DNA from 4 places in the Paenibacillus sp. FSL H7-0716 genome. Region 1 is predicted to be linked to each of the others. Evidence: riboswitches for the same ligand, from Rfam matches in the RefSeq annotation. Region 1 holds a riboswitch; each other region holds the start of a gene.

The links. A riboswitch is a leader RNA that binds a small molecule or an ion and turns the genes downstream of it on or off. The one in region 1 is predicted to bind cyclic di-AMP.
Region 2: linked by a shared signal. The riboswitch ahead of MHH60_RS27710 (3D domain-containing protein) and the one ahead of MHH60_RS28360 (hypothetical protein) in region 1 are both predicted to bind cyclic di-AMP.
Region 3: linked by a shared signal. The riboswitch ahead of MHH60_RS24485 (hypothetical protein) and the one ahead of MHH60_RS28360 (hypothetical protein) in region 1 are both predicted to bind cyclic di-AMP.
Region 4: linked by a shared signal. The riboswitch ahead of MHH60_RS02800 (APC family permease) and the one ahead of MHH60_RS28360 (hypothetical protein) in region 1 are both predicted to bind cyclic di-AMP.

Annotation. Positions count from the first base shown of each region.
Region 1 covers NZ_JBBODA010000037.1:26,352-34,132, reverse strand. The annotation lists gene MHH60_RS28365 (ATP-binding protein) at 1-931, opposite strand, end outside; cyclic di-AMP (ydaO/yuaA leader) riboswitch at 1,208-1,395, shown strand; cyclic di-AMP (ydaO/yuaA leader) riboswitch at 1,511-1,674, shown strand; gene MHH60_RS28360 (hypothetical protein) at 1,784-2,185, shown strand; gene kdpA (potassium-transporting ATPase subunit KdpA) at 2,479-4,161, shown strand; gene kdpB (potassium-transporting ATPase subunit KdpB) at 4,175-6,205, shown strand; gene kdpC (potassium-transporting ATPase subunit KdpC) at 6,260-6,868, shown strand; gene MHH60_RS28340 (histidine kinase) at 6,945-7,781, shown strand, end outside.
Region 2 covers NZ_JBBODA010000034.1:44,683-52,463, forward strand. The annotation lists gene yabG (sporulation peptidase YabG) at 75-977, opposite strand; gene rsmA (16S rRNA (adenine(1518)-N(6)/adenine(1519)-N(6))-dimethyltransferase RsmA) at 1,143-2,027, opposite strand; gene rnmV (ribonuclease M5) at 2,024-2,575, opposite strand; gene MHH60_RS27710 (3D domain-containing protein) at 2,752-3,918, opposite strand; cyclic di-AMP (ydaO/yuaA leader) riboswitch at 4,204-4,433, opposite strand; gene MHH60_RS27715 (TatD family hydrolase) at 4,632-5,402, opposite strand; gene MHH60_RS27720 (HD domain-containing protein) at 5,454-6,737, opposite strand; gene MHH60_RS27725 (AbrB/MazE/SpoVT family DNA-binding domain-containing protein) at 7,033-7,287, shown strand; gene rsmI (16S rRNA (cytidine(1402)-2'-O)-methyltransferase) at 7,693-7,781, opposite strand, start outside.
Region 3 covers NZ_JBBODA010000024.1:74,963-82,743, reverse strand. The annotation lists gene MHH60_RS24515 (ATP-binding cassette domain-containing protein) at 1-148, shown strand, start outside; gene MHH60_RS24510 (ABC transporter ATP-binding protein) at 153-1,055, shown strand; gene MHH60_RS24505 (ABC transporter permease) at 1,048-2,328, shown strand; gene MHH60_RS24500 (hypothetical protein) at 2,364-2,552, shown strand; gene MHH60_RS24495 (hypothetical protein) at 3,020-3,379, opposite strand; gene MHH60_RS24490 (hypothetical protein) at 3,513-4,034, opposite strand; gene MHH60_RS24485 (hypothetical protein) at 4,049-4,591, opposite strand; cyclic di-AMP (ydaO/yuaA leader) riboswitch at 4,672-4,836, opposite strand; cyclic di-AMP (ydaO/yuaA leader) riboswitch at 5,256-5,445, shown strand; gene MHH60_RS24480 (hypothetical protein) at 5,697-6,113, shown strand; gene kdpF (K(+)-transporting ATPase subunit F) at 6,240-6,317, shown strand; gene kdpA (potassium-transporting ATPase subunit KdpA) at 6,330-7,781, shown strand, end outside.
Region 4 covers NZ_JBBODA010000001.1:624,260-632,040, reverse strand. The annotation lists gene MHH60_RS02810 (DsbA family protein) at 76-792, shown strand; gene MHH60_RS02805 (disulfide oxidoreductase) at 789-1,253, shown strand; cyclic di-AMP (ydaO/yuaA leader) riboswitch at 1,448-1,607, shown strand; gene MHH60_RS02800 (APC family permease) at 1,732-3,549, shown strand; gene MHH60_RS02795 (iron-hydroxamate ABC transporter substrate-binding protein) at 3,753-4,760, shown strand; gene MHH60_RS02790 (FecCD family ABC transporter permease) at 4,981-6,036, shown strand; gene MHH60_RS02785 (FecCD family ABC transporter permease) at 6,036-7,070, shown strand; gene MHH60_RS02780 (ABC transporter ATP-binding protein) at 7,126-7,781, shown strand, end outside.

The DNA of each region.
Region 1 (7,781 bases):
CCGAAGAGAATAGATGCTCGCCCTCGATCAGACCGGTTGCCGAGCCGATGATGGCTGCTAGTGGGGTGCGCAGCTCATGGGAAACCGAATTCAGAATCGCGGTACGAAGCCGTTCCGACTCTGCTGTAAGATGAGCAATCTTGGCTTCCTCCGCCAGCTTGACGCGAGCTATTGCGCTCGCCGCCAAGCCTGCGAGCGCTTCGAGGAGCTGCATTTGCTCGGTTGAGATCCCATTTAGTGTTTGTTTTGGATAGAATACCATGACACCATAGATGCGTTTCTCAGCCCGAAGCGGAATAAAGTTACCCGGTGATTCGTTCAAGTCGGCCGTCTCGCCGTGTTCAAACATTCGCTGCGCGACAGAGAGCTCCGCATTCTTTTGGCTATCGTCGGGATGCTCGGCGGTCCGATGGGCAAGAACCAGGTTGTTCCGGTTATTGGTCAAATAGATCGCGATTTCTGTCTCCAGGGTTTGTGAAACTTGTAGAGAAAAATGGTCAAGCATGGAATCGATATCCGCGATCGCGCTCATCTGCTTGCTAAGCGCGTACAGCGCAGCGGTATGTGCCTCTTTTTGCTTGGAATAATGGACCTGCCGTTTCAGCCTAGCCGCCAAGCTTGCCGTTAATGTCGCAACCGCCAAATAAACGCCAAATGAAACCAGATAGCGCAAGTCTGACACGGCAAAACTTGCAACGGGAGGCACGAAGAAAAAGTCAAAGGCCAACACTCCCAGGATCGCTGAGTAGAGAGCAGGGCGCAAACCCCCGTAGACGGCATTGAAAAGAACCGGAAGCAAATAAATAATGGCGATATTGACCAAATCGAAAGCAAGACCAAACGGTTTTAGTACGAAGGTCATGAGAACGATTAGTACCGTTGTGAATAGGTACGCTCGCAACGAAATCCATATTGCTTTCCATTTCGACATAACGAATCACACCCTGCTTTTTCTGAAGTTCCTCCCATTAGGTTACTGTAAAAAAGGAGTAAAATAAACCGGCTTTAGGCGTAAAAATTCCGTAAAAAAATATGAAAAGTCTTAAAAAGATGAGCATATTCGAGGAAAATGAAGATCTCGAACAAAAATGAAGCCATTACAAGCATAGATGACACAATCTAATCAGTTATGCAATGTGCTGCACTTTACAGTATTTTGGTCTCGGAGTAACATACGATCCATGATTTGAATCGCTTTTCAATTAAGAATTAGCATTCGCTTAATTGCCATTCAGGCAAACGGGGGAACCAACTACGGGACGGAACTTGTGTGAGAGCAAGCAGCCAATCCGGATGGGGTGAATCCATCTGCTTATGCGGAGCATAAGCGAGGGTAGGGCGACTCTCACCGTCCGAATCCGTCAGCTAACCTCGTAAGCGTGGAAGCAGCTCTTTGTCAAAAGTGTTGCTTATGGAGAGAGAGGATGATGAAGCTTGTGATCGTAAGTTTCGACCACAGGGCTTATGCCTCTGTGGGTTTTCGTTTGCTCATTTCGGAAAAAAATGATCATCGTTTAAATCGCTGAATTCTTCGTTTCAGGACGAAGGAGCGGGGGAACCAGTAGAAGCCAGGCTTGTCGGCTTCATGGGGTGAATCGCTGGTAAATCCGGTGTAGGGCGACTCTTGCGCCCGAATCCGACAGCTAACCTCGCAAGCGTCTTAAGAGAGGCAACAATTGTCGTAATTAGACACGGTGCTTTACTGTGCCTAAGAAGCTGACGAAGAGTTCCTCTTCCGAAAGCTTCTTTTTTGTTGCCTGAACAAAGATGGAGGAGATCGGTCATGGTATCCCATGATAATGAATTTATTGTCGTATCCGCGCCCAATAAAGCCGGAGTGCAATTTATCAAAACTTTAAAATTTAAAGGAGTGCCTTTTGCCGCGATTACAAATAATGAAACGGAAAAGTCACGATTGGAACATTTAGGAGTAAAGAATCTCATTACGGTGGATACTACAGAGCGTGAGAGATGGATCATTCCTGAACTATCAATCGGTAAAGTTTTTTTGTTCGAGCGTAGTTTGCCTCTTTGTTGCAAATACATTCAGATCTGTCGTTCTTGGACGGGAAAGCCGATTTACGTCATCACAGAGAGCAGTAATTCCAGGCTCATCTATAAAGGGCTAGGGGCCAATTATGTGATCCACTCCAATAGTGATGATGTTTCATTTTTGCTTGATTAGCTTGGGCAGAAGGTTACGAGGAGGAGTGAATGGAAATGATGGATCTGTTTATGGTTTTGGCGCTGGCAGGGACCTATTTATTATTTTGCGGTTTTCTGGCTTGGTGCGGACGAGTTGTGGGTGAATCAGGGGGAGAACGCCAATGATCATGGTAATCGTGTTTACTGTTTTCATTTTTCTGTATTTAGTCTATGCGCTTGTGAATACGGATAAATTCTAAATCGTTACATGAGTGTACAAAATGAAGCTTACGATGCTGGCTTTCCAATGGAAAGCCTTTAGGAGGAAATACAATGGCCATTTTGCAATTTGTGGCGGTCATTCTGATTTTGCTTTTGACCGTCAAGCCTTTGGGAACCTATATCTTTCATATTTTTTCCAATCAGGCCAATCGGACGGATAATATATTCGGGCCAGTGGAGAAGATCATTTATTGGCTGACCGGTCTAAAAAACCGTTCGGAAATGAACTGGAAACGGTACACGCTGAGTTTAATTTTGACCAACGTTGTACTGGTGGCTGTCAGTTATCTCATTTTACGGATTCAAAACATCTTGCCGATCAACCCAAATGGAATCGACAAGATGGAATCCACACTTTCCTTTAATACCGTCATCAGCTTTATGACGAATACGAATTTGCAACATTATAGCGGTGAAACAGGATTGTCATATTTCTCGCAAATGGCCGTCATTATGATGATGATGTTTACTTCAGCTGCAACCGGAATCGTCGTCGCGATCGCATTCATTCGCGGCATAACGAGTAAAGGCAAGACGCTTGGCAACTTTTTTAGCGATTTTGTCAAGGCGCACACCCGCTTGCTTATTCCGTTAGCCATTATCGTTACACTCGTGTTGGTCGGTTTGAAAGTGCCGCAGACATTGGATCCAACCATTCAAGCTACGACGCTTGAAGGAGCGTCGCAACAAATCGCGACTGGTCCTGTCGCTTCACTCGTATCCATTAAGCATTTGGGAACGAACGGGGGAGGATTCTTCGGTGTAAACTCCTCACACCCGTTTGAAAATCCGAATCCGTTAACCAATGTGATTGAGATGCTATCCATGTGGTGCATACCCGCCGCGCTTACTTACACATTCGGCAGGTTCGCCAAAAATAGAAAACAGGGCTGGGTTATTTTTAGCGCTATGCTAATTTTGTTCGTAGCCTTCCTGTCGGTTGTCTATACCTCGGAATTGAGAGGAAATCCAGCGTTAAATGCGCTGGGGATGGATGCTTCGCAGGGCAGTATGGAAGGGAAGGAAGTTCGGTTCGGAATTGCGCAATCTGCTTTGTTCACAACGGTAACCACCGCTGCAACAACGGGAACTGTTAACAACATGCACGATACATTAACGCCTTTAGGCGGTCTGGTGCCGCTGTCACAAATGATGTTGAACTGCGTGTTCGGTGGCGACGGCGTCGGGCTGGTCAATATGCTGATGTACGCCATTTTGGGGGTATTTCTTTGCGGACTAATGGTTGGACGTACGCCGGAGTTCATGGGACGGAAAATTGAAGCCCGCGAGATGAAGCTTATCGCCATTGCTATTTTAGCCCATCCGCTCATTATTCTTGCTCCAACAGCCATCGCATTTCTCACCGATTTGGGCAAAGGTGCGATTAGCAATCCGGGCTTCCACGGGATTTCACAGGTACTGTACGAATATACCTCTTCGGCCGCGAACAATGGTTCCGGATTTGAAGGATTGGCTGATAATACAACGTTCTGGAATGTCTCTACAGGTTTGGTCATGCTGTTCGGACGGTATATTTCCATTGTTGCGCTGCTTGGCGTTGCCGGTTCTTTGGCCGCAAAGCAATGGGTGCCGGAAACAATAGGTACGCTGCGTACGGACAATAAACTGTTTGTTGGGATACTGGTAGGAACCGTTTTGATTATTGGGGCGTTGACCTTTTTACCAGCCCTTGTGCTTGGCCCCATCGCGGAACACTTGACACTCCTTAAATAGAAGAGGTGAGGAAATGAATACGAAACGAAAAAGCTTGTTATCAGCGGGTATGCTTAAAAAAGCAATTGTAGATAGCTTCATGAAATTGAATCCGGTCGCGATGATGAAAAATCCGGTGATGTTCGTCGTAGAAGTGGGAACATTCGTCGTTTTGTTGATGACGCTGTTTCCGGGTTATTTCGGTATCGAAGGGCGTACAGGGTTCAATGTAACTGTATTTCTGATCCTCCTCGTTACTGTATTATTCGCCAACTTTGCCGAAGCATTGGCCGAAGGCAGGGGGAAAGCTCAGGCCGACTCGCTCAAGAAAACAAAAAAAGAAGTGACAGCCAATAAAGTGATCGGTAGTGGAATAAAAGTAGTTCCATCTATAGAGTTGCGCAAGGGCGACGTGGTTGTCGTCTCACAAGGGGAAATGATCCCAGGAGACGGTGATGTGATCGAAGGTCTGGCTTCTGTAGACGAATCTGCCATTACCGGTGAATCGGCCCCCGTTATTAAAGAAGCGGGTGGTGACTTTAGCTCAGTTACCGGCGGCACACGGGTGGTCAGCGATCGAATTACCGTACGGATCACAAGTGACCCTGGCGAATCGTTCATCGATCGCATGATCTCTTTGGTAGAAGGCGCAAAGCGCCAGAAAACACCGAATGAAATTGCACTGAACACGCTATTAATCAGCTTAACACTCATCTTTCTGATCGTTGTGGTGACATTGGCGCCGATGGCCAATTATCTGGAGATTAAACTGGAGATCCCCGTATTGATATCGTTATTGGTATGTCTCATTCCAACGACGATAGGCGGTTTATTATCTGCCATCGGGATTGCCGGGATGGACCGGGTCACCCAGTTCAATGTGCTTGCGATGTCAGGGAAAGCGGTTGAGGCGGCTGGCGACATCAATACGATGATTCTCGACAAAACGGGTACGATTACATTCGGAAATCGGATGGCCAGTGAATTTATCGCAGTGGGAAATGAGTCCACTTCAACTGTGGCACAGTGGGCGGCAGTAGGTTCCATGAAAGATGAAACTCCTGAAGGCAGATCCGTGCTAGAACTGATGAAAAAAGAAGGATTGTCCTTTAACGAGCTGCTTTCGGACGGAGCTGAATTTATCGAGTTTAAAGCAGAAACCCGCATGAGCGGCATGGATTTACAAGACGGGCGCAAAATTCGTAAAGGTGCGGTTGACGCGATTAAGAAATGGGTTAGCGCTCAGGGGGGCAGTATTCCTAATGATTTGGATCAGAAGGGAAACGCGATTGCCTCGGAGGGGGGAACGCCACTGGCCGTTGCCGTTGATAAACAGATTTTCGGTTTGATTTATTTGAAGGATACGGTGAAACCTGGTATGCGGGAGCGTTTTGACCAGCTTCGAAAAATGGGGATCAAAACGATCATGTGTACGGGAGACAATCCGTTGACGGCTGCGACGATTGCACGCGAAGCTGGGGTGGATGATTTTATTGCCGAAAGCAAGCCGGAAGACAAAATTGCCGTCATCAAGCGGGAGCAGGCGGAAGGAAAACTGGTGGCCATGACCGGAGACGGGACGAACGATGCCCCTGCACTGGCACAGGCGGATGTAGGGCTCGCCATGAACAGCGGCACGACGGCGGCGAAGGAAGCGGCGAATATGGTTGATCTCGACTCCGATCCTTCGAAGATCATCGAAGTGGTGGCAATTGGCAAGCAACTATTAATGACGCGCGGCGCATTAACCACATTTAGCATTGCGAACGATATCGCCAAATATTTTGCGATCATCCCGGCGATGTTCATGCTGGCAATTCCGGAAATGAACGTGTTGAATATTATGGGACTGGGCACACCGATGTCCGCTATATTGTCCGCGCTCATTTTTAACGCGATTATCATTCCGCTGTTGATTCCGCTAGCGATGAAGGGGGTTGCGTACAAACCGATGGGCTCCGCGCAGTTGCTCAGCCGAAATCTTTTCGTTTACGGTTTAGGCGGTGTGATCGCACCGTTTATCGGAATCAAATTGATTGACTTGGTTGTCCACTTGTGGGTGTAGATAATCGACGAACGTGAAGATAGGATGAAGAGAACCAGAGAGGAATGAAAAAGGATGAATAAAACGGACCATTTTCCTGGACAATCGGGCGGATCGTATCTGTTTTCGATCGTGCGGATCAGTATTTTGTTTGTTGTGCTATGCGGTATTATCTATCCGTTAGCATGCACAGGAATCGCTCAAGTGTTGATGCCGGGCAATGCCAATGGCAGCTTGATTAAAAACAGCAGTGGAGAAATTGTCGGATCCGAACTGATCGGGCAACAATTTACCGATCCGAAATATTTTCAAGGCCGGGTTTCGAGCATCGAATACAAAGCGGAAGCTTCCGGTTCCAATAATTATGGACCTTCCAACCCGGATCTGGTAAAACGGACGCAAGAGTCTATTGAAGAATGGAAAAAAAACAACCCGGATGTACCGGTCAGCCGATTGCCTATTGCGCTGATCACAAACTCCGGTTCAGGATTGGATCCTCATATTACGCCGGAATCGGCCAAGGTACAAGTGCCACGCATCAGCAAATTGACAGGCCTATCCACGAATGAGTTGGAAAATTTGGTGAACGAGCATACGGAAAGCCGCGATTTGGGGATTTTCGGGGAACCCAGAGTCAATGTGCTGAAATTGAATATCGCACTGAGCGAACTCATCAAAAAGTAAGGTTATGCATGCCCTGCCTATCCCAAATAGGCGGGGTTATCGCGTTTTACTGTGAGGGACGCGAAGGGAGAAAAGTATGGAGAGTTTTAGAAGAAAAACAGCTGAAGAAATCTTGTATTCCATTTCCAAGCTTCATCGTGGACATTTAAAGATCTACATTGGTGCAGTCAGTGGCTCTGGTAAAACCTATCATATGCTTCGGGAAGGTCAACACCTTAAGCAGCAGGGAATTGACGTTGTTATCTGTGCGGTTTCAACGAGGCAGCGACCGGAAACCATGGAACAACTCGGAGATTTGGAACGTGTGCGAAGCATCCACTGGATGAAGGATGGAACAGAGCGTAAAGACTTGAACCTTGACGCCTTGATTAAACGTAATCCGGAAGTGGTATTGGTCGACGGGCTTGCCCATCGCAATCGAAAGGAGGCCCGATTTCCGACACGTCTTGAGGATATCAAATATTTGCTGAATCATGGGATCAGCGTCATTACAACGATCAATGTATATGAATTAGAAGGTGCGACAGAACTGGCGCAAAAGTGGACCGGTGTCGTAGTGGAGGAGACAGTCCCCACAGATACGTTGGAATTTGCCGATGAGATTCGATTGATTGATGTATCGCCGGAAACCATTTTAAAGCGTTTGGAAGAGGGACACGTGAACAGTGACTCCACACCCTTATTATTTAAACGAAGCAATATCGGGAAATTGAGAGAACTGGCTTTGCGGCTTGTGGCTGAAGACGTCAACGATTCGTTGGAAAAATACCGCGAAGAACAGGGGTTAATCGGGCCGTCCGGAGCGGCGGAACGTATCCTTGTATCGGCGCAATATCATTGGAACGGATCGATTCATATCCGCCGCGGTCAACAAATTGCCAAACGATTGGGCGGAGATTTGCTTATCGTTAGC
Region 2 (7,781 bases), on a different contig from region 1:
CCTTTCTTTCGGATATTCTATTCAGCCCATTCAAATTACCTATATTCCTGACACCATAGACCTATCTCTGTCGCTTAAATGGCTGATGGTGTCACTTTTAGCGCCGACAGATTCTGCAGTCGCGGCATTCCGATGCGGAAGCTGCCACGGGTCTCAACACCACCAATACCCTGATTGCCGCTGATGGTATTATTCAGAACATCGCTAAGATTTACAGTATCCCTGATGGAAGTAAAGGATGATTTTGCGGCTACATACACGGGATCCAGAGCATGGATCAAAATTCGGCCAGGTGAACTGGCAAAATTAGCCCCAGCTCCAAGTAATGCCTCGAAATGAGATTGGCAAGCACCGGCAACAATAGTCAACGCATCAAAATTCCGCTCATACTCCCTAGCTACCCTAATAGCAGCTATAAAGTTTTGCGAATTTTTATAGCTATTCAGACTATACAGATCGTAAGTATGCTGTTGCTTCAGTACCCCATCATGACCAGTGATCACTACAATGTCTGGGCGTACACGGGGCAACAGCCGGTATAACGTATCAGCCATTGCAGATTCATGAACATGATGCCCTTCAGCGGGAATCCGCAGCTGCTCGTATAAACTAAGGCTCTTATTCAAATATGCCGGATCGCCATCCAGATGCAGTACTTTACCCGGCACTTCAAAATAAGGAGCTTCCTTGGACGGTGGAGCCCATGTCCCCTCTGTTAGGGTTCCCCCGCTCCGCTGACTTTGCTCCTGACGATCCTTCCGCAGCTGTGTCAGTGATTCCTTCGCTTTGATCTGTGCTTGCTGTCCCCGTTCCGTTATTCGGGTAGGAGGCACTTGAACCAGGTCATCCAGAGGAGAATCCGCCAACAGGCGGAAATCTGTGCCTTTAATGACGGCTCTATCCTGCACAATATTATCTACACGAAATGTTAAATCACCGCCATAAGATTTGCGAACGACCAAGTCTCCTAAATTCATTACAACCACCACCTCTACCCCATCGTATGGGCAAAGGCCTCAGTTGGTTCATAACTCGCCATATTTTTAAAATATAAGAATGTATAATGCTCCACCACAATAACATCCTTATATTTCTACGAGAAACGGTTGTCGTCCTTTAAGACAACAACCGTTTCTTATTGCTTATTCAATTCCAGCGGCTAGCAAAACACTGCTTAAGCGGGCGTATTCTTCAAGACTGAGTGTTTCTCCGCGACGGGTCGGTTCAATACCCGCTTCTGCGAGTAAAGCCTCCAGCTGCTCACGTCCCTGTTCAGGGAAGTAACGAGCCTTCAGATTGTTAGCAATCGTCTTGCGGCGCTGTGTGAAAGAAGCGTGAACCACTTCAAAGAAATGCTTCTCACTCTCCACCTTTACCGGAGGATGCTCTCTAACCTTCAGACGGATAACAGCAGACTCCACATTAGGTTGAGGGATGAATACGGTACGTGGCACGATACAGACGAGCTCAGGCTCGCTGTAGTACTGCACGGCAATGCTAAGACTTCCGTATTCCTTTCCACCTGGAGATGCAGCCATACGCTCCGCAACCTCCTTCTGAATCATTACAACGATGTTATCAAGGGGAAGCTTCTCTTCGAGCAGCTTCATCAGAATCGGAGTAGTCACATAATAAGGCAGGTTAGCAACCACACTGACCTTGTTCACAGTGGTGAAATCTTCCTTGAACATTTCCTGCAAGTTCACATTGAGGACATCATCGTTACGAACCTTAACATGGGGATAGGGGGAAAGTACGTCTTTTAATATTGGAATCAGTCTACGGTCAATCTCTACGGCAGTTACAGCACCCGCTGTTAGTGCCAGACGCTCCGTCAGCGCTCCAATTCCCGGCCCGATCTCCAGCGCCCCAGAATCGCTATCTAGTCCAGCAGCGTCTACAATCTTGTCCAAAATATTTTGATCAATCAAAAAATTCTGTCCCAGGCTTTTCTTGAACTTGAATCCATAACGTTGAATAATCTCTTTGGTCCGTTTTGGAGTCGAAATTTCCTCTCTACCACTCATGAAGTAATGCCTCCCTGATCAATTTGGGCGAGAGCCCCGGCAAATTCCTCCCGCGTAATCCCAAACATCGCCAGCCGCTTGTACAGCTGTTTGCCGTTACAATATCCGATTCCAAGCAAATTACCAAGCGCCATACGTCTTTCAGCAGCCCGAGGGTGTACAAGCATTCCAGCGGCCATAAGATCATCAATACCAATCAAAGCAGGTGCTCCTTCAAAAGAGGTATGTACATTACGCAGCGCATGACGAATCGCCTCTGGCGATGCATTCTCTACACCGATATCCCCTTTTCGAGTTGCGTCCTTCTCTGGAATAAAAGCATGCTTACAGCCCGGCACCTTCGCTGAAACGATTTTACGAATTCGCTCCCCAGCATGGTCCGGGTCCGTAAGAATAATAACCCCTCTACGTTCCATAGCAAGCGCGATCTTAGCAATTACAGTCCGGTTTACAGCAGAGCCGCCTGTCTCAATGGTATCCGCTTCTACAGCACGCTTAATGGCTACGGTATCGCTTTTGCCTTCAACGACGATTAATTCCTTAATCATATTTCTTGACTCCTTCCAAAAAAAGCAAAAAGAAGAGGATTCGCTCCTCTTCTTTTGGTTAAAGAATGTATAAGTGATGAGCGGTTGCTCTGCGATCAACGAAATGATCATCCAGCGTTCCTTAACGGTTATCATCACTATAGCTTATCAAAGGATTTTTTGCAAAAGCTTCAGTTCTAGTTAAGCTCTGGTTTCACAGGTCCAATCACATAAACGGTACGTGATTTACGGCCGAAATTACGAGCATGGCTCAGGGAATCATAATAGACATCCACTTTATTGCCTTTAATGGCACCGCCAGTATCCTCTGCACGGCGGAATCCAAGCCCATCGATATAAACCCACCAGCCAATAGGAATTACATTCGGATCTACTGCAATTGTACGACCTTCCGTTACGCGTGTTCCGGAGGCAGTTTTAGTACCTATCCCTGGCTCTTCTGACGAATAAGCTGTCATGGAGACGTTCTTAATCATCTTCTTGTACTCAAAATCTACGCCAGCCTTGCTTGTGACGTTCTTAGTCTTAGCGCTAACTTTAGTCGTTTTGGAGGTAGTGCTTGATTTGGAAGTTGTTGTAGCTTTAGCAACTACAGTAGGCTTAGGAAGTGCTTTAGTACCAACGGCAATGATCTTATCTTTTGTTACCGTTTGTACTTCCTTGCCGATCATGCGCATAGAGGCCAGTTCTCCGTCTTGATAGATCTTTTCAATATGCTGAACCATGACGCCTGGTTTGCCTGCCTGTGCCACTCTAACTGTTCCCACAGTAAGGGAGGGATCTGCTGTCTTAATAACACGGAAAGGTAAGTTAGTTGTTCGCTGTACCGTTTGCTTGTTGATACGAACGATCTTAATCTCCATGTCAGCAGAGATGGTGGTGTCTAACGAAGGAAAAATCTTATCATAGCCTTCTAGGTTGATACCCAGTTTGTCAATCGCTTGACCGATAGTGTCTTCGGTCGTATATAACGTTTTTGTTGCTCCGTCCGCAGTAAGGCTAAATTTCTGCGCACGATTGATAACGACACGGTCACCGTCTTTTATTTCATCACTCAGACCTAAAGATAATTCATCATGCGGCTGCAGCGAAATTTGCTCTTTCTCCAACACATCACCTAGAAGTGCTTCTCGCGTTTCAAGTGTCTGTGTTTGCCCGTCTATTACTAAAACTAATTGTTTGTTACTTTGACCGTGTACGTACAGCAGAATTAACAGCGCGATTGCGATTGAAATCACACCTGCAAGTAAAAGTACGCGAGTATTTACTTGCTCCCACCGTAATGCGAAAGACCTGCTGGATGACTGCGAATCATGGGATACCTCTGGTTGGAATAAGCCCATTCTCTCCATCCTCCTTACATAGCCTCGTCGTCAATTTGTATATCATGAGGACTGAATTTCTTTGACGAAGCTATTTGAGATTGTCACAGGATACGCACGTATTAACTTAGCGTCTCCTGCTCATGGATCGCCTGCTCGGCACAGCTACTCCCACACCTGTTATATAACAGTATGCGGGCAACATTCAGTTTATTCAAAAATAAAGAAGCCTAAAAAGAGTTCTCTTGAGGACTCTTTCGTGGCTTCTCCGATGTCAGAATACGCGGGAATGTTTGTGCACGAGGTTGCCTCTCTTACTTGCGCTTACGGGGTTAGCTGTCGGGTTCGGACGAAAGAGAGACGCCCTATTTCAGGTCACCCGCTCACGGCGGTTGCCCTTAAATTCACCCCAAAGACCACGTGAAGAAATCAAATATTGTTCTGCGGCAATTCCTAGTCGTATTCAAGATACAGGCATGCGGCAGTCCAATATTGGTTCCCCCGTTCTCCATACGGAGACTCAGCGAGACGATCCATGAATCAATGGCTGTCACAATAACAACAGCTCACATCACTGAAAAGATGATATCCTGTTTTGATGCATGTTGTAAAGGACGATTCAACCACGTTTACGCAAATATATGGTTAAAATATTGTAATAATCAGCCGTTTTTATATTAAAAAAGTTTAATATATCGGCTATTCTCTATTTTTCACCCATTTTACTCCTGTTTTCAGACAATCCCAAATCGTTCCAGTGCGTTCGCATACGTAATTTTAGCCAATTCTTCCCATGTTAACCCTTTAATTTCAGCCGCAGCCTCTGCTACTAACTTCACATGAGCACTCTCATTTCGCTTGCCTCGGAAGGGGTGTGGAGTCAAATATGGAGCGTCTGTTTCGATCAATAATCGGTCCAATGGCGTCTGTGCAAGCACCTCTTTAGGCACTCTGGCATTTTTGAACGTGATCGGTCCTCCAAATGACAAATGAAATCCAAGGTCTAGGCACATTTTTGCTGTTTCCCAGCTGCCTGAGAACGAATGCATTACGCCACCAATTTCATTTGCTTTTTCCTCCCGTAAAATCCGTACGACATCTTCATGAGCATCACGGTCATGTATACAGATTGGCATTTTTAGTTCACGGGCTAGTCCAATTTGTTTGCGGAAGACCTCCTGCTGTACATCCTTGGGAGAGGTATCCCAATAATAATCCAACCCAATCTCTCCGATGGCCACCACTTTCTCATGGCTGCAAAGAGAGGCGATCCAATCGAGGTCGCCCTCTTTCATATCAATCGCATCCTGTGGATGCCAGCCCACCGCTGCATAAATATAATCATAAGATTCAGCCAGCTTCATCGTTGAAGGGATCGTTTCCCGGTTAAATCCAATATTGATCATCTTGCTGACTCCGGCCTCTACTGCACGAGCTATAACTTCCTCGCGATCCTCGTCGAATTGAGGCGCATCTAGATGTGTATGTGTGTCGAACAGATACATTTTAAAGCTCACTCCTTGTTGTTTTTATCAATAGTTCCATAAATATTTGTATTATTTTGCAAAAATCTCTGCTACAGAAGAGGGCAAGCGTGTAAGGGCTTTTTTCAGCTTATCCTGCGGAAAATATAGGTGATATCTGCCACGATGAATTCCGCTTATTGAGCGCACAATATCCGATACCTCTGAAATTTCCCGCAATTGCTCATTCCGATCAAGCAGTAAAATTTGATTATTGTCGAAGGCTGCTCCTGGACGGAACACATCATAAGGCAAATCTGTCGGATAATCAATCTCTAAGTCATATTCTGGGTTAAGTCCCGCTCCCGCAAAACTGCTGCGGATTTCCGCAATCATATCTGTATCCAAATTCTCGATCTCTACATATTTATACAGTTTACGATGAATAAAACGGGTACACAAGTCGCTTAATAACTCATCTTCTTCAAGTGTCCATTGCATAAAAGCAGTCTGTACCAGTGCCTCATCAAGCATTAAATATTGCTTCACTGTTACTTCTCCTCGAAAGAGATCTTCCAGCGGAGCGATCATAAAGCGAAATTTGTACCCCTCTTGGAACAATTCTTTAGCTCTACGGAAGATTTGACGCAAAATAATTTCAGAGCTGCGCGTCACCGGATGAAAATATACCTGCCAGTACATTTGATAACGCGACATTAAATAATCTTCAATGGCATGCATACCTGATTCTTTTACTACAATCCGCCCATTATAAGGACGAAGCATTCTCAAAATCCGATCAATGTCGATGGTTCCATAGTTTACACCTGTATAGTACGCATCACGCAGTAAATAATCCATACGATCAGCATCCAGTGGACTGGAAACCAAATTGACAACAATTTCATGCTCATAAGTCTTAGAGATAACTGAAGCTACTTTACGAGGAAAATCTTCCTCCACATCACGCAATATTTCGGTAATCTCCGTGTCCTCCAAAATAATCCGGCAGGTCCAATCCTCATGGTTCATTTCAAAAGCTTCTTCTATAGAATGTGAAAATGGGCCATGCCCTAAATCATGCAGCAAAGCCGCACACAAAGTAAGCAAACTTTCTTCCGGAATCCAATCCTTATACCCGCTGCGCTCAAATTGCGAAATGATTCTGCGTGTAATTTCATATACTCCTAAAGAATGAGAAAAACGACTATGCTCTGCACCATGAAAAGTGAGATATGAGGTACCTAACTGGCGAATCCGGCGTAAACGCTGAAATTCTTTTGTATTAATTAGTCGCCAAATAATCGTATCCTGTACGTGAATATAATTATGAACGGGATCCTTGAAAACTTTTTCTTCCGTGAGCGGCTGCTTCATGAGATCAACTCCTTCTAATAATTTAATATGATTTTAACTAATATCAGTATATAATAAGTAATTATGTCGTACTTTGTCGAAAAGTATCATTTTTGGTCTTGGTAAATCGACAAAATGCTTTCAGGGTAATTCTTAATTTTTATAGGGACATTCAAAGTTCTTATGGAAATTTTCTTATTCAGCCTATGAAAAAAGGTTGACTGATTTGGGAATCGTTGGTATTATAAGTATCATAAAACAGTGAACAATGTCGAATAATGACGTTTTTGGAACATTGAGAGGAGTAACGATTGTTATGATGAAATCAACAGGAATTGTAAGAAAAGTAGACGAACTTGGACGGGTTGTTATTCCTATTGAATTACGCCGTACACTTGGCATTGGCGAAAAGGACGCACTGGAAATTTACGTTGATGGCGAACGGATTATGCTTAAAAAGTATGAGCCTGCCTGCATTTTCTGTGGCAACGCTGAGAACGTAACTTACTTTAAAGGAAAAATAGTTTGTCATGAATGCATATCTTCCATCCCTACCCCTGTGACAAACTAAATTAAATAGTATATAATAGAACTAATCAAATTGTTAATTCTAACCTTTTCATATCTCCTTGACCTCCCGTGACCGCGGGAGGTATTTTTTATGTCTGGGTTTGCACTCCCTAAGGGCAATGTGCTTCAAGACGGAACTAGTAATACTTAGTTGTATTTCTTACAGTTATTTTAAATGCTTTTTACCATTAAACGAATTAATTGTATTTTGTACACTTATATTTCCTATATCTCCGTGAAATCAATCCTTTCCACCTTTATAACTGTATGAAGTACAACTAAACGAACAAATACATAAAAAAATTCAAAAATAACTGTACAAAGTACATTTAACCCACAGATAAATCACTCAAGCTCGAATCGGCTCTGAGAATCCTTAGTTATTCTAGGAATTCGTCTATAACACTTACTCTTCTGCTCTATCAAGCAACGCATTATAAATATCCCGTTTGGCTACACCCCGGTCTGATGCCGCTTTTTTCATAGCCTCTTTCC
Region 3 (7,781 bases), on a different contig from region 1:
CATAGAACAATTTTCTGAAAACGAGAAACGCATTCATGACTTGGGCGTAAAGGTTATCAAGAGCCGCAGTTTGGAACTGGACGAAATATTAAGTTTATGGACACAGGGTCATCGTCCTATTCTAATTGACCACAAGAGAGGGGACTAGAGAAATGGAAGCCTTAAAGCTGGAAAGTGTAGTTAAGCAATATGGAGAAAAAACCGCAGTAAACGGAATTAACCTAACCGTAGGTAAAGGGGAAATTTACGGATTACTGGGGGCGAACGGCGCGGGGAAAACAACCACGATGCGTATGGTACTCGGCCTAATCTACCCTGATGAGGGCAAGATTTTGTATAACGGGAAGCCTTTCAACAGTGAACTGCAGCAACTTATGGGTTATCTGCCCGAAGAACGTGGACTATATCCTAAGGTGAAGATCAGCGATCAAATCGTTTACTTGGCCCGCCTGCGTGGGATGTCAGCTAGTGATGCAGATAAGAGCCTGCGCTATTGGCTGGATCGATTCGAGGTTCCGGATTATTACAATAAAAAAATAGAAGAGCTTTCCAAAGGAAATCAGCAAAAAATGGGCTTTATCGCCGCTGTCGTTCATAAGCCGCAGATTCTGATTCTAGATGAAGCTTTCAGCGGGCTGGACCCTGTAAACGTGGAGCTGTTGAAAGATACGGTCAAAGAATTACGTGATTCGGGAACAAGTATCCTCTTCTCTACGCACCGGATGGAGCATGTGGAAGAGCTATGCCGTAACATTACGATTCTCGATCGTTCCAATACGGTCGTTCAAGGGGATATCCGCACGATCAAGAATGGCTACCCGCGGGAAGAAGTATTGCTGCGTACAGCTAATGAGGTAAAAGGTCTGGAGTCCATCGCAGGTGTTACAGCAGTGAAACGGCTGGAGCGTGGGTATCTGTTATCGATCAGTGAGATCGGTGCAGCACAGCGTATTTTACAGCAGGCGATAGCACAGGGTGAAGTGGAGCATTTTGAAATCAAGGAACCTACGTTAAACCAAATCTTTATCAGAGCGGTGGGTGAATCTAATGAATAAGATGGGGACAATTATCGGCTTTACCTTTAAAAATAAAGTTAGAACGAAATCATTTATGATTACTACTTTGATTCTAGTATTATTGCTCAGCATAGGGATGAATCTTCCCTATATCATCGATCAGTTTAAGGGTGATTCGGCCAAAAGTGAAGTTACTCAAATTGCTGTGATTGCTGAAGAGGGAAATCAGGTTGCAGAATTGTTGAAGGCTTATACTGCGCCAGAGGGCATGCCACAGGCTAAGATAGTACAATATGCTTCTGCGGAGGATGCCGAGTTAAAGAAAGCATTAGATGAAGAGACAGTAGAAGGTTATGTTACTTTTGCGGAACCTACTGGTGAAGGGCTTCCACCCGTTACTTATCATAGTAATGATGGAGAACTAAACGGAGATGTTCAAGTTTATCTTCAAAATGCACTTCAGCAAGCAAACACACAATATATCGTTGGTGACAAGCTGACCTCTGAACAGATTGCTGCAATGTCAACACCAGTGCAGATTACTACACAACAGCTTAACGCAGGCGGTGGCAGTGAAAACTCTCAGGAGGACACTCCGGCCATTAACTACATTATCGTATATGCCATGCTTATGTTGTTCTTTATGTCCATTATGATGACAGGCAACATGATTGCCGCTGAGATAACCTCTGAGAAGAGCTCGCGGATTATGGAGATTCTGATTACAAGTGCCTCACCTTTAGCGCAAATGTTCGGTAAAGTTATCGGTGTTTTCCTAGTAGGAATACTACAAATTGGGATCTTTGTCGCAGCGATCGTCGTCAATTTGACGCTCCCGCATAATGCGACTGTATTGGCTGATTTTGATCTCGATTTAGGTCAGCTCAATATTAACTTGCTGCTATATGGATTTGTCTTGTACGTATTAGGTTACTTCCTCTATGCCTTGATGTATGCGGCTGTAGGTTCGATTGTCAGCCGTACGGAGGATCTCGGTCAGGCGGTAATGCCAATCATGATGTTAGGCTTCGTAGCGTTCTATGTTCCACTGTTCAGTATCTCCAATGCAGATACTCTAGTGGTTAAGATAGCGAGTTATGTGCCTTTCACCTCACCATTGACGATGCTGCTCCGAATTGGTGTCGGCGAGGTGGCGATCTGGCAAGTCATTGTATCGCTGCTGATCCTGCTTGTGACTACCTTCATCTTCGGATGGCTGGCGGCCAAGATCTATCGTACCGGCGTACTGATGTACGGCAAACGCCCAAGTATTAAAGAAATCAGAAAAGCAATGAAAGCTTACAAGATCTAAGATGACCTCATAATAACTTTTAAGGAGTGCTAATGATGTCTACAAGCGAACAATATACCATTATGCTTTTAATGAGTTCGGTATCGCTGGCTACGGTTAGTAGAATGCTTCCGGATGGCTCCACTTTTATGGATTTCGTTCAAGGCGTATTGACCGGTGTTGCTATAGTGGGGATGTTGGCAGGATTGTGGATGTACGGTAAGGCGCGTAAGAGTAAAGTGTAATAATAGTAGGCACTGAATTTTCGGGGGTATCCTAACAGCCATTTATGGTTGCTGGGATATCCCCGTTTTTGAGTTGGCAAACTCTTTGTATACGAGCTGATCTAGCTAACGGACCCAGCAGTACTTAAATGCAACAATCATCGAGATTTAGCAAGATATCGGACACTATAGTCGCTATTGGCATGAAAAAGGGTGAATTAGTAGCTCTTTTAACCAAATTGTTGCACTGGAGTCCGATACTATGCTCAAAAGGCAATAAACGTGCAAGTAACGTCATCTGGGTCCGTAAGCCTTGCCTTGGTGGAAGATGATTAGGGCTTGCTTTAAGACGATCCGAGACGCTCATCGCTCGGGATTTCTACTGGAGTCCGGACACCGGCTATATTTGAGGAAAAGCTTCAATTAAAGGCTCCTGAGTCCATTAGTCGCTTCATGCGCTCAAAGATCGTTTGAATTCTAGTCAGAGACTAAATTATAGAAAGATTTGCGCTCGTTAGTATATCCGCTTGGGCGGTCATCTGCTCCCGTACAGCTCTAAGCTGTGCTTTCAGTGCGGGAACACTTTTTTGCAGAATAATGCTTATTTGAGAAAGAGGCAGCTTTAAGCCGTACCACAATACCTTCACAAGCTGTTCCTCCCAAGGTAATGCCTTAGCCGATAGAAGCGAGCGCCGGGCAAAAGAATCAGCACACTGGCGAATACAAGTGCGGTAAGCGTGGATAGAGAATAACTGAGGGTCGAAGTCATCCTGACGATATATTTTATGAAGCTCTGTGAAGGTACAGATAGTAATCTTGTCTGCCTCATTAGATTGTTCTAACAACATGGAACTAAGTACGTAGACTTCATTAGTATACTTTTTAACACACTCTGCAAATTTAGTACTGTAGGTGTACACGGAAGGTAAGGGGTCAGGCATGGTGAACACGATCCTTTCAGAATGAGAGATTTGCTTGAATCTATAATATAGAAAAATAAGAGATGGATTTATTGATAAGATCGGCGGTGTCTGGTTCCGGGCAACTGTGTTTCTGCTGGGAGGCAGTGGATAAAGCTTTGGAAGGTTTGTAGTAGAGCCGTTCACTTCTGGAATTGCTCCCCCCAGCTGCAACACTGTACAGACGCCCCTGCTGAATATGCCCTGCCAAGGATTTGCCCTGGAGCTTGGCCTTTAAATCCTGCAAAGCACCCTGAACTAGCTCAAGCTTAACCTGCTCCCAATCTGAACCTTCGCGGCGGACCTTATCCAGCGCTTCCTCAAGACGGCAATGACAGATAGCCCGTAAAAAAGAGCTCCATTTAATGAGATCAAAATTTTTGGTGTTGGCAGAGATCAGACAAGCCCCCCAACTGCATCCTCCCTTACAAGTGAGCTTCAGAATACCATAACGGCAGCCTTCAGCCCCTTCCATTCCATAGTGGATAGGCTCGGGTTCATCCAATACAAATACTTCAATGCGGGATAGTCTGCGCTGGTCCATAGTAGGGTTCCTCCTTAGATTTCCAAAAGCATTAAGTCAACATGATGAGTGACACTAGCCTTTTCTACACAAGCGAGCATTTCCATTTTATTCTCACAGACTGCGGTATGCTCTAACCATAGTCGGAACTTCTCTTTCCGTATAACAGATAGATGTAAGGGAAAGGTGCTGCGGGATCTCAAGACATACCAACCGGCGCTTACATCTTTCCAAGGCTCCTTGAAGGCTGTAAACCACGGGAGTTTTTGGTGCGATGACCAATCCTGCTGCTGCTGTTGTTCTCGAATTTTTTTATATATTTCATATACAATCTTAGAGTCTAAACAGTCTTTACAAGAAGAAGGTGTGCTGAACTGGCGAAGGGCTTGAATCTGGTTCTGGCCAAATGCATAGCCTACAATGTACCTGTGATTATTTTCTTCGAACCACAAGGCCCCGAAACAAACGTAATTTAGACTTATCGGCTCAAGCAGCCCTTGATGTATCCCTAAATAATAGTGCTTCAAAACATTCACCCCATCCAGCGTGCTATCACCTAATAGGCTCAGGTAACGCAAAAACCGCAGCAAGAGGAGGACCTCTGCTGCGGTTTTGGATTACAGGCAGATATACCTGGGCCAAAGCGTGGCGGATCAAGGGTCTCTCTCTTTACGCTTACGAGGTTAGCTGTCGGATTCGGACGGTGAGAGTCGCCCTACCTATTGAGACTTACGCAGTCTCCTTTGGATTCACCCCAAGTAGGCCAGACGGCCTGATGGTTCCCCCGTTCCCTGCAAATGCAGGAACTCAGCGTTGATTGTTTTTCATGAATTAGATTCAACCCGAATCATACTCTTTTCAAGATTTTCTGTAAAAAACGGAAAATGTTCTTTTAGAGCAATTTTAACCATATCCTGCCGACTACGACTGAAAAACGAGGTAAATAGGTATTTATGGCGTGTTATCGCGCCTCTTTCTCGCTCAACCTCAGCTTCTTGCGTTTCTACCTATAAAGGGAATTTACAGTTTTTTTGCTCTAAAAAGGTGAATAAAATCACATGAGTTATAGATAGCGATTAAACGCCCGAAACTCGAGTAAACAAGAGATATAGAGAGATTAGATATCAAGTAAGCGCTATCTAATGGGAAAATAGTTTTTAATTTGCATTATTTTGGCATCATTCAGGTTTTACAAGTCTTCGTGCATAAGAGTATGATTACTCCTGTTTCAACGACAATCGAATATTTGATCCGCTTAATTTCCGATAAGGAAAGCGGGGGAACCAACAATCGGCAGCCGATGTGAGAGTCGGAAGCCGATTATGGGGTGAATCCTGTAGAGGGTGCGAGTGAGCTCGCATCTATACAGGTAGGGCGACTCTCACCGCCCGAATCCGACAGCTAACCTCGTAAGCGTATGGAGAGAGGATGAGTGCAATGTGACCGCTAGCGAGCCACAGAGGAGATCCTTTGTGGCTTTTTGCTGTGCTCTTAGAAGCAAAGCATTTATGGAGGCCTCCCCTAAGAGGTCGCTAAATTCATCATTAGCGGTATTTGTTAGGCAGCGTCTAATGACGTGACACAACCGAGCTTTAGGTTGTGCCCGAAAATGACGATAGGTCAACATCCTTTCGGAGATTTTCGTTGCCTCCTTGTTGTAAATGAGCAGGAGGAGAAAAAAAGATGACGGATCAGAATGAATATGTGCTTGTATGTGCGCCTACAAAGGCGGGAGAACATTTCATTAAACTTCTGAAGTTCAGGGGTATTAAGATGGCGGGATTAACCAACAATGTGGCTGAGAAAGCTTTACTTGAGGAGCTCGGGATTGAGCAGGTTATTCTAGTGGATACTCGCCATCAAAGCACTTGGTTTCGCCCGTCGTTCCCGGTAGGCAGGGTATATCTGTTTGAGAGCAGCTTTCCGCTTTGCTGCCGCTATATCCAGATGTGCCGTACCTGGACGACACAGCCAATTTTTGTGATTACAAGTTCAATAAATCCTAGATTGGTCTATAAAAGACTTGGTGCGAGCTATGTAATCTATTCCCATAGTGGTGATGCTGATTTTCTAATCGATAGATCACCTCATCAAGGATAATGGAAGGAGTGCGGAAGATATGATGGATCTGTATATGGTGGCTTCGTTAGCTGTAATTTACGGGTTGTTTTATGGCTTTATGCGCTGGTGCGCAGGTGTAGTTGAGGATACGGGGAGGGATAAGCTGTGATTCTAGTAATCGCTGTTACCCTACTGTTGTTTATATATCTGGTTTACGCGTTGATTCATCCTGAGAAATTTTAAGGAGGGGCATTCATGGGCATTTTGCAAATAGTCGTCGTAATTGTAATTCTCATCTTGCTGGTCAAGCCGATGGGGACGTATTTATATCATGTATTTTCTAACGAACCGAATCGTACGGATCGCTGGTTTGCAGGCACAGAGAAAGGTATTTATAAGCTGATCGGCCTGAAAAAACGGGACGGAATGTCCTGGAAGAAGTATGCACTCAGCTTTGTTTTAACTAATATCGTACTGGTTGCTTTCAGTTATATTTTCCTAAGATTACAGCGGGGATTGCCGCTGAACCCGAATGGAATTGCCGATATGGAACAGACGCTTTCATTCAATACGGTGATCAGCTTTATGACCAATACGAACCTGCAGCATTATAGCGGGGAGACGGGGCTATCGTATTTTTCACAAATGGCAGTCATCACGATGATGATGTTCACGTCTGCAGCGAGCGGATTTTCTGTTGCGGTTGCTTTTGTCAGAGGGATTACAGGACAGAAATCAGTCGGGAACTTTTTCGAGGACTTTGTAAAAGCACATATTCGTGTATTCATTCCATTAGCTCTGCTAGTTTCATTGGTGCTGGTAGGATTGCATGTGCCACAAACGCTCAAGCCATCGCTTGAGGTCACTACACTCGAAGGGCAGACGCAACAAATCGCTATCGGTCCAGTCGCTTCTTTGGAATCAATTAAACACTTAGGTACGAATGGTGGCGGCTTCTTCGGAGCCAATTCAGCGCATCCTTTTGAGAACCCTAATCCACTTACGAACGTTCTGGAGATTCTCTCTATGTGGATGCTGCCAGCCTCTTTGCCATATATGTACGGATTGTTTGCTAAGAACAAACGTCAGGGCTGGGTGATTTTCACAGCAATGATGACCTTGTTCGTTCTGCTGCTGGGATTGAATTATTATGCGGAAACTAAAGGCAATCCCGCTATTAATGCGCTGGGGATCGAGTCTTCGCAAGGCAGCATGGAAGGTAAAGAGGTGCGTTTTGGGATCCCGCAATCTTCGCTGTTCACTTCGGTAACAACGGCAGCTACGACAGGTAGTGTTAACAATATGCATGATACGCTGACACCGCTGGGTGGCATTACCCCTCTGGCCCTAATGATGCTCAATAACGTCTTCGGGGGAAAAGGTGTCGGATTAATCAATATGCTGATGTATGCCATCATGGGCGTCTTCTTATGTGGATTAATGGTCGGCAGAACACCAGAGTTTCTCGGGCGAAAGATAGAAGCCAAGGAGATGAAGCTGATTGCGATTGCCATCCTTGTGCATCCGTTCATTATCCTTGTACCAACAGCAGGTGCGTTCTTAACGGACTTGGGCAACAGCTCCATTACGAATCCCGGATTCCATGGACTTAGCCAAGTGTTATATGAATATGTCTCTTCTGCCGCGAACAATGGTTCAGGATTTGAAGGGCTTGCGGACAACACCACCTTTTGGAATGTTACAACT
Region 4 (7,781 bases), on a different contig from region 1:
AAACTACATTAGTCCCTAGAGGACAGAAAGGAATTCTCCTTGAGTAAACCTAAAAAAAGTCCAAACGTTCCCCAGTTGAGCAAACAAGAGAAACGACGGGTAGAACAGGAGCAACAGAAGCAGAAAACGAGAATTTTAGTTATTAGTTCAATAGCTGTAGTAGTTATCATTTTTGTTGGATTGTTTATGTTAGCTTCGAAAGATGCAGCAAAGAATGTCTCTACAGGAGAACCGGTAGAATTCAATTACAGTGAGCTACCTAGGATTGGTAATGAGGATGCACCTGTTAAGCTTGTTGAATTTGGCGATTTCAAATGTCCAGCTTGTTCCCAATTTGCTGGCTCCATGAAACCGAAAATTGTTCAAGATTTTGTCAACGAGGGAAAAGCAGCTCTTTACTTTGTAAATATGGCTTTCGTTGGTCCTGACTCTGAAACAGCTTCATTAGCTGCATTGTCTGTATACCATCAGAATAAGGATGAATTCTGGAAGTTCTATGATGCTGTGTATGCGCAGCAAGGGGATGAGAGCGAGGAATGGGCCACTGAGGATTTCTTGGTAAGCCTTGCTGAAAAAGAGAAATTAGCGATCGATTACGATCTGTTGCGTAAAGACATCCAAGAGAAAACTTATGCAGATGAGCTGAAGAAAGATATTCAGTTGGCAACTGACGCAGGCGTGACAAATACGCCTTCGCTCTACATTAATGGAGTGAAAACGGCTGAACCTTTCGATATTGAAGCGATTACATCTGAAATTAACGCCGCCGCAAAAGCAGTGGAGGCAAAGTGACAAAATTCCTATCTTTTTGCAAGCGTAACTGCCTCTATCTGGCCTGGTTCGTCTCTTTGGTAGCTGTAGCTGGTAGCTTGTATTTAAGTGAAGTCTTGAATTATGAACCTTGTAAGCTTTGCTGGTTTCAGCGGATTTTTATGTATCCACAGTTATTTTTATTGGGAATTGCCACTTTCCGCGGAGATAAGCGCATCATTCCTTATGTGCTTCCATTAAGTTTGATTGGTGGCAGTATCTCAATCTATCATTATGCGGAACAGAAGATTCCAGCGTTAAGTAAAGTTCTACCTTGTACAATTGGTGTTCCTTGTAATAAAGATTACTTGAACTACTTCGGATTTATAACGATTCCTTTGTTAGCTTTAATTGCGTTTGCTTTAATTAGTCTCCTTCTTTGGTATGGACGTAAGGAAGAAGAAGTGATTGAAGTAGATGCAGAGGAGAGCTTAGGATTTTAGTTTTTACTTTGGAAGGTACAAAAACGCTGAAAAGGTATTAAAATCACGGGCTAGAGGGATAATTGAAGATAATGAAAGAGAGCATCCAATAAGACGCTATATTTGAGCTTATTGGATGTTTTTTCATTCTTTTTTCATTTTTTTCAACGCTTTACTGTAGGCACTTTGTAGACTAATATTAGACCTTGTGAGAAGTTGAATATGCGCTGAATTTTCTTAGGAAAAACGGGGGAACCAAACTTGGCATTCATGCCAATGGGGTGAATCGGAACCGGGTCGAACAGATCTCTACCGTAGGGCTATAACCACAGCCCGAATCCGCCAGCTAACCTCGTAAGCAAGGTGGGAAAATGACCATGCATAAGCATGCGGATCATTTCCGTATGCTTATTTTTGTGTCTGCATTTATGAAATCCACCGATGAAAACAGCGCACGGAAATTCCGTTTCAGCTCCCAAAGAAAGGAACTGTATCCACCATGGTAAGCAAGGTAAAACGACTATTGATCGGACGTCCGATGAAGTCGAATGAACTCGATCATGAAAAGTTATCCAAGGTTAAAGCACTGGCTGTCCTGTCTTCTGATGCGCTCTCGTCTGTAGCCTACGGAACAGAACAAATTCTGATTGTACTGGTGGCTGCCGGGTTTACTGCCATCTGGTATTCCCTGCCAATTGCATTAGCCGTATTGGGCCTGCTGGCCATCCTGATTTTATCCTACCGGCAGACGATTTTTGCTTATCCGCAAGGAGGCGGAGCTTATATCGTAGCCAAGAGTAATCTTGGTATTCCGACAGGGCTGCTCGCTGGGGGTTCATTATTGGTGGATTACATTCTTACCGTAGCGGTTAGTGCCTCGGCAGGGACGGATGCGATCACATCGGCTTTTCCAAGTCTTCATAATCATACTGTTCTCATCGCTGTATCTGTTATCGTTCTATTAACAATCATTAATCTTCGCGGAGTGACTGAATCGGCTTCATTTATCGCAATTCCCGTGTATTTGTTTGTGGTTTCGATTGTTGTTCTGATTATCTCCGGTATCGTTAAATATGCAATGGGTGGCGCGCATGCGAATGTTCCTGAAATAGGAAGCGCCGTATCTAATGTAAGTTTGTTTCTACTATTAAAAGCGTTTAGCTCTGGTTGTTCAGCCCTAACGGGAGTTGAGGCCGTATCTAATGCGATCCCAAACTTTAAAGCACCGGCTGAGAAAAATGCAGCCAAGACGCTAATGATCATGGGACTTATCCTTGGCTTTATGTTTACCGGAATCACTGTGCTGGCGTATTGGTATGGTATTGTGCCAGATGAAAAGGCTACGGTTGTCTCTCAGATCGCTGAATCGACCTTTGGCCGTGGCGGATTGTACTTTTTCATTCAAGGGATTACTGCAGTGATTTTGTTCTTGGCAGCTAATACAGCATATTCAGCGTTTCCGCTGCTCGCCTTTATGTTTGCAAAAGATAAATATCTGCCACATGCATTTATGGTCCGTGGTGACCGCCTGGGCTTCTCAAATGGCATTATTTTTCTAGGAGTTATGTCTATCATACTTGTGACTGCATTCCATGGGAATACGGAAGGGTTGATTCCACTATATGCGGTAGGCGTGTTCATTCCTTTTACCTTATCCCAACTGGGGATGATGGTGCATTGGATCAAAACCAGACCCGCTGGATGGGTGAAAAGATTTGTAGTAAATACCATCGGTATGCTGACTACATTGACGATTACACTTATTTTTATCATTACTAAATTCTCAAGCGTATGGATGGCATTCATTTTCTTACCTGCTGTAATGTTCGTGTTCCACCGTATTCATAAGCACTATTTGAACACTGCGGATCAACTGCGTATATGTCCTGCTACTGATAAACCTGTAATTAAAGGAAGTACTGTAGTTGTTCCTGTTGCAGGGGTTACACGTGCTGTATTACATTCCATCAGCTATGCGAAGTCTCTAACAGATAATGTTGTTGCTGTGTATGTAGGCTTTGATGAAGAAGACATTCATAAGATGGAGCAACGGTGGGAGGAATGGAATCCAGGTGTACGCCTGATTGTACTTCGTTCCAGATATCGTAGTATCATTCGTCCGTTAGTGAAGTTTATCGATACGGTAGAGTGGAAGACAGCTGCGACGGATCACATCACAATTCTGATTCCACAGTTTATTACCAAACATTGGTGGCAAGCCGTGCTTCATAATCAGACCAGCTTTTTAATCCGCTCGTATCTAATGAATCAAAAGGACGTTGTAGTAGCGACTGTCCCTTATCATTTAAATAAATAAGCAGAAGATAAAAAAAGAGGTTATATCCGGAACGTTCGGAATATAACCTCTTTTGTATTTTATATGAAGGAAATTGTTGCAAATCCACAGAATTTGAAATTTATATGTTGACATAGAGAATGAGAATCAATATCATTTAAAAGTGAAGCAGAGGTAATGATCACCTTTGAATATCAAAGCAGTTACATATAGGAGGGTTTTTAATGTTTTGGCTTAACAGAAAAAGATCAGGAAGCATGAAAGTAACGATGAGCGGATTAATAGTGATGACGCTTTTACTTTCCGCTTGTGGTAATAATAATGCTGAAAGTTCATCAAATGCAGGAGCAGCGCCTACAACAGCTCCTACAGCAGAATCTACAGAGGCACCTGCTGCACCTAAGACGTTAACTGATGCAATGGGTCATGAAGTATCGATTCCAGCTAATCCACAGCGCGTGCTGGGTTCATATTTGGAGGACTCTTTGGTAACTCTGGGTGTAACTCCAGTAGCTCAATGGTCAGTTACAAATGGCGTTCAGGATTATCTGGCCACTGAATTGAAGGATGTTCCTACAATTAGTTACGATCTTCCGTTAGAGGCTGTAACCAGCTTTGCTCCGGATCTTATTATCATCCCATCGGAGTCTTCTGTTCAGAACGGGATTTACGATCAGTTGAATAAGATTGCACCCACTTATGTAATTGGGGATGAACTAAATCAAGATTGGCGCAAATCGTTGCTCAAGATGGGTGAGATTTTGAACAAAACCCCTGAAGCAGAAAAAGCCATTAAAGATTATGATGTTAAAGCAGCGGCTGCGAAAGAACAGCTTGCAGGAGCTATTGGACAAGAGTCCGCGGCGATTCTATGGTTGGTGCAAAAAAACTTCTATATTGTAGACGAAACCCGCAGCAGTGGAGCTGTATTATATACAGACCTTGGCGTAACGTTGCCTAACTTAGTAACAGAGATCCCAGTAGGAACAAGAGCAACTTGGAATCCGATCTCGCTAGAGAAGCTTTCTGAGCTGACCGCAGATCATATTTTCCTTGTAAATAGTGATAAGACTGAGGGTTCGGAGATCCTAGATAGTGCAATCTGGAAGGGCATCCCAGCTGTAAAAGCTGGAAATGTGCATGAAATGAGTTCAACGAGCAGCTGGCTTTACAGTGGTGCGAACGCTGGCAGCAAAATCATTGACGATGTGCTAAAAAGTCTTGTGAAATAAAAGTCGTAATTCACCATGAATGAGACTGATCATTTCGGTGGGGAAGGGCGTGCAGATCAAGTATCTCGGGATACAAAGATCTGCACCATTTTTTTATAAACCAATCCCATAGTACGGAAAAATCGTTCCTGCAATTGTACAACATAAATATTTTTGCGATAATGAGAATGATTGTTGTTATCATATAAACCATTGTAACTATTGAATAAGGAGACGACTCATGGTTTCACCCTCAGATTTCGCAAATCGTATTAACAATGAACCTAAAAAAGCTCTACATACCCGACCGGCAGCTGCCATTGGTATTCTTATTTTTGGACTTGCTGCCATTGCCTTCGGATTGGCACTTTCGGTCTCAGTGGGTGCGGCAGATATCAAGTTAGCTACGGTATGGGAAGCTATATTTCATTTCAATCCAGATTTACAAAAACATCAGGTGATTAGAGAACTGCGATTTCCACGTGCTATTGCTGGCGCCTTAGTCGGTGCTTGCTTCGCAGTAGCAGGGGCTATCATGCAGGGGATGACAAGAAACCCGCTTGCGGATTCAGGGCTGTTAGGCTTGAATGCAGGAGCAGGGGTAGCGCTGGCAATAGTATTTGCTTTTGCACCCTCACTCTCATTCACTTCACTAATGTTGTATTGCTTTATCGGTGCCGCTGTGGCCTCTTTTATCGTATTCGGAATCGGTTCGCTTTCTTTTAATGGCCTGACCCCCTTGCGATTGACATTAGCAGGTTCGGCAGTTAGTGCTTTATTGGTTGCTATTAGTCAGGGAGTAGCTATTCTTTTCAACTTATCTCAGGACATAGCCTTCTGGTTAGCTGGTGGGATGGGTGGAGCTAGCTGGACTCAGATCAAGATTATATTCCCTTGGGTGGCCGTAGCCTTAATTGCAGCGATGATGTTATCACGATCCGTCACATTGCTCAGCCTAGGAAGAGAAGTTGCGGTTGGTCTGGGGCAGCGGACAAGGTTAGTTCAATTGGCATGTATGATTGTTGTGGTTATCTTAGCTGGAAGTGCGGTTTCAACGGTTGGCCCGATTGCTTTTATAGGACTAATTATTCCGCATGTTACACGTTATTTCGTTGGAGTGGACTACCGCTGGATTATCCCTTGCTCGGCAGTTCTAGGGAGCTTATTGATTATCTTTGCAGATATTGCCGCAAGAATGATAAATGCACCTTATGAGACACCGCTAGGAGCTTTAATTGCCATCATCGGCGTACCGTTCTTTATTTATTTAGCGAGTAAGCGGAAGGGGGAGCTGTAATGCCCAAATTAACCCTTACTCCAGATGAAAAAGAACGCCGTACACGCGCCCTAACGGTGTTATCACTCCTTGCTATACTGATCGTCGTTGTGTTTATAGTCAGTATGAATACAGGGTTTATGCGTCTATCCCCACTGGAGGTATTACATACACTGCTGGGTGATGGAACACATCAGCAAAAGCTTATTTTATTTGATTTCAGATTACCCCGCATCGTAATTTCATTGTTAGTTGGAGCGGGCTTTGCAGTATCGGGCTGTATTCTACAAAGTCTTGCACGTAATGCACTCGCTGAACCGGCTACGCTGGGAATAAGTGCTGGTGCAGGTTTTGCGGTAATCATTTTCATCTCGTTTTTTCCGGCTACAACAGCAGCGCCGATATTTGTCTTGCCTCTCCTAGCGCTTGGTGGGGCTGGCCTGACCGCAGCTTTAATCTATATTCTTGCCTACCGGAAGGCAGATGGTCTGTCTCCTACAAGGCTGATCCTTATCGGGATTGCGGTCGCTGCAGGAATCAATGCTTGCCAGCTTGTATTGGCACTTAGGCTTGATCCTAATAATTATCAATTTGTAGCTACTTGGATCGCCGGGAAAATATGGGGTGGGGATTGGAGATTCGTCCTTGCTTTGCTGCCTTGGATCGCGATTCTGTTACCGTTCGCTTTCTATAAAGCCCGGGTTCTAAATGTATTGAATCTAGGAGATCATACTTCATTAGGTCTAGGAATGCGTGTGGAGAAGGAACGTATTCTCCTTCTGGTAACAGCCGTAGCGCTTGCCGGCGCCTGCGTCGCAGTAAGCGGAGGTATTGGCTTCGTCGGCCTGATAGCACCACACCTGGCTCGCAGGCTCGTGGGACCCCGTCATCAGGTGTTACTACCTGCTAGTGCTTTGACAGGCTCGCTTCTTATGATTACCGCCGATACCATCGGCAGATGGGTGCTGCAACCTGCGGAAGTTCCTACTGGCATTGTGGTTGCGATTATTGGCGCACCTTACTTTTTATATTTACTCGCCAAGTCTAAAGCGTAAATTCGTTCATACTTAGGAGCATAGCTCCATAAATCTTTTAAGGGAGTTGTAGATCATGTCAGAACGTTTGAATACAGAAGAATTAAGTATTGGGTATGCAGAGGCTACTATAGTTAAAGGATTGAACTTGTCTATCCCTACGGGAAAAATCACCGCACTGGTGGGCGCTAACGGCTCCGGTAAATCTACAATCCTCAAAACGATGGCCCGGATTATGAAGCCGAAGAGTGGCACCGTAATGCTGGACGGCAAATCAATTCATAACTTTTCAACTAAAGAGGTTGCTCGTCAGCTAGCGATTCTACCGCAGAACCCAACGGCTCCTGACGGTTTGACGGTGTCTGAGCTGGTCAGCTACGGTCGTTTCCCTCATCAAAAGGGATTTGGCACGATGACCGCTGAGGATCGTAACATCATCTCCAACGCCATCTCTGTTACGGGAATGGAATCTTTTCATGATCGCCCTATTGACCGTCTCTCAGGTGGACAACGTCAACGCGCTTGGATCGCTATGGCGTTAGCACAAGAAACAGATATTTTATTCCTTGACGAGCCTACAACGTTCCTAGATATGGCGCATCAACTCGAAGTTCTTCAACTTTTGCAAAAGCTGAATGAGGAAGAGGGCCGTACCATCATCATGGTCGTGCATGATTTGAATCATGCTACTCGTTATGCGCAGCATATGGTAGCGATTAAGTCCGGTACTGT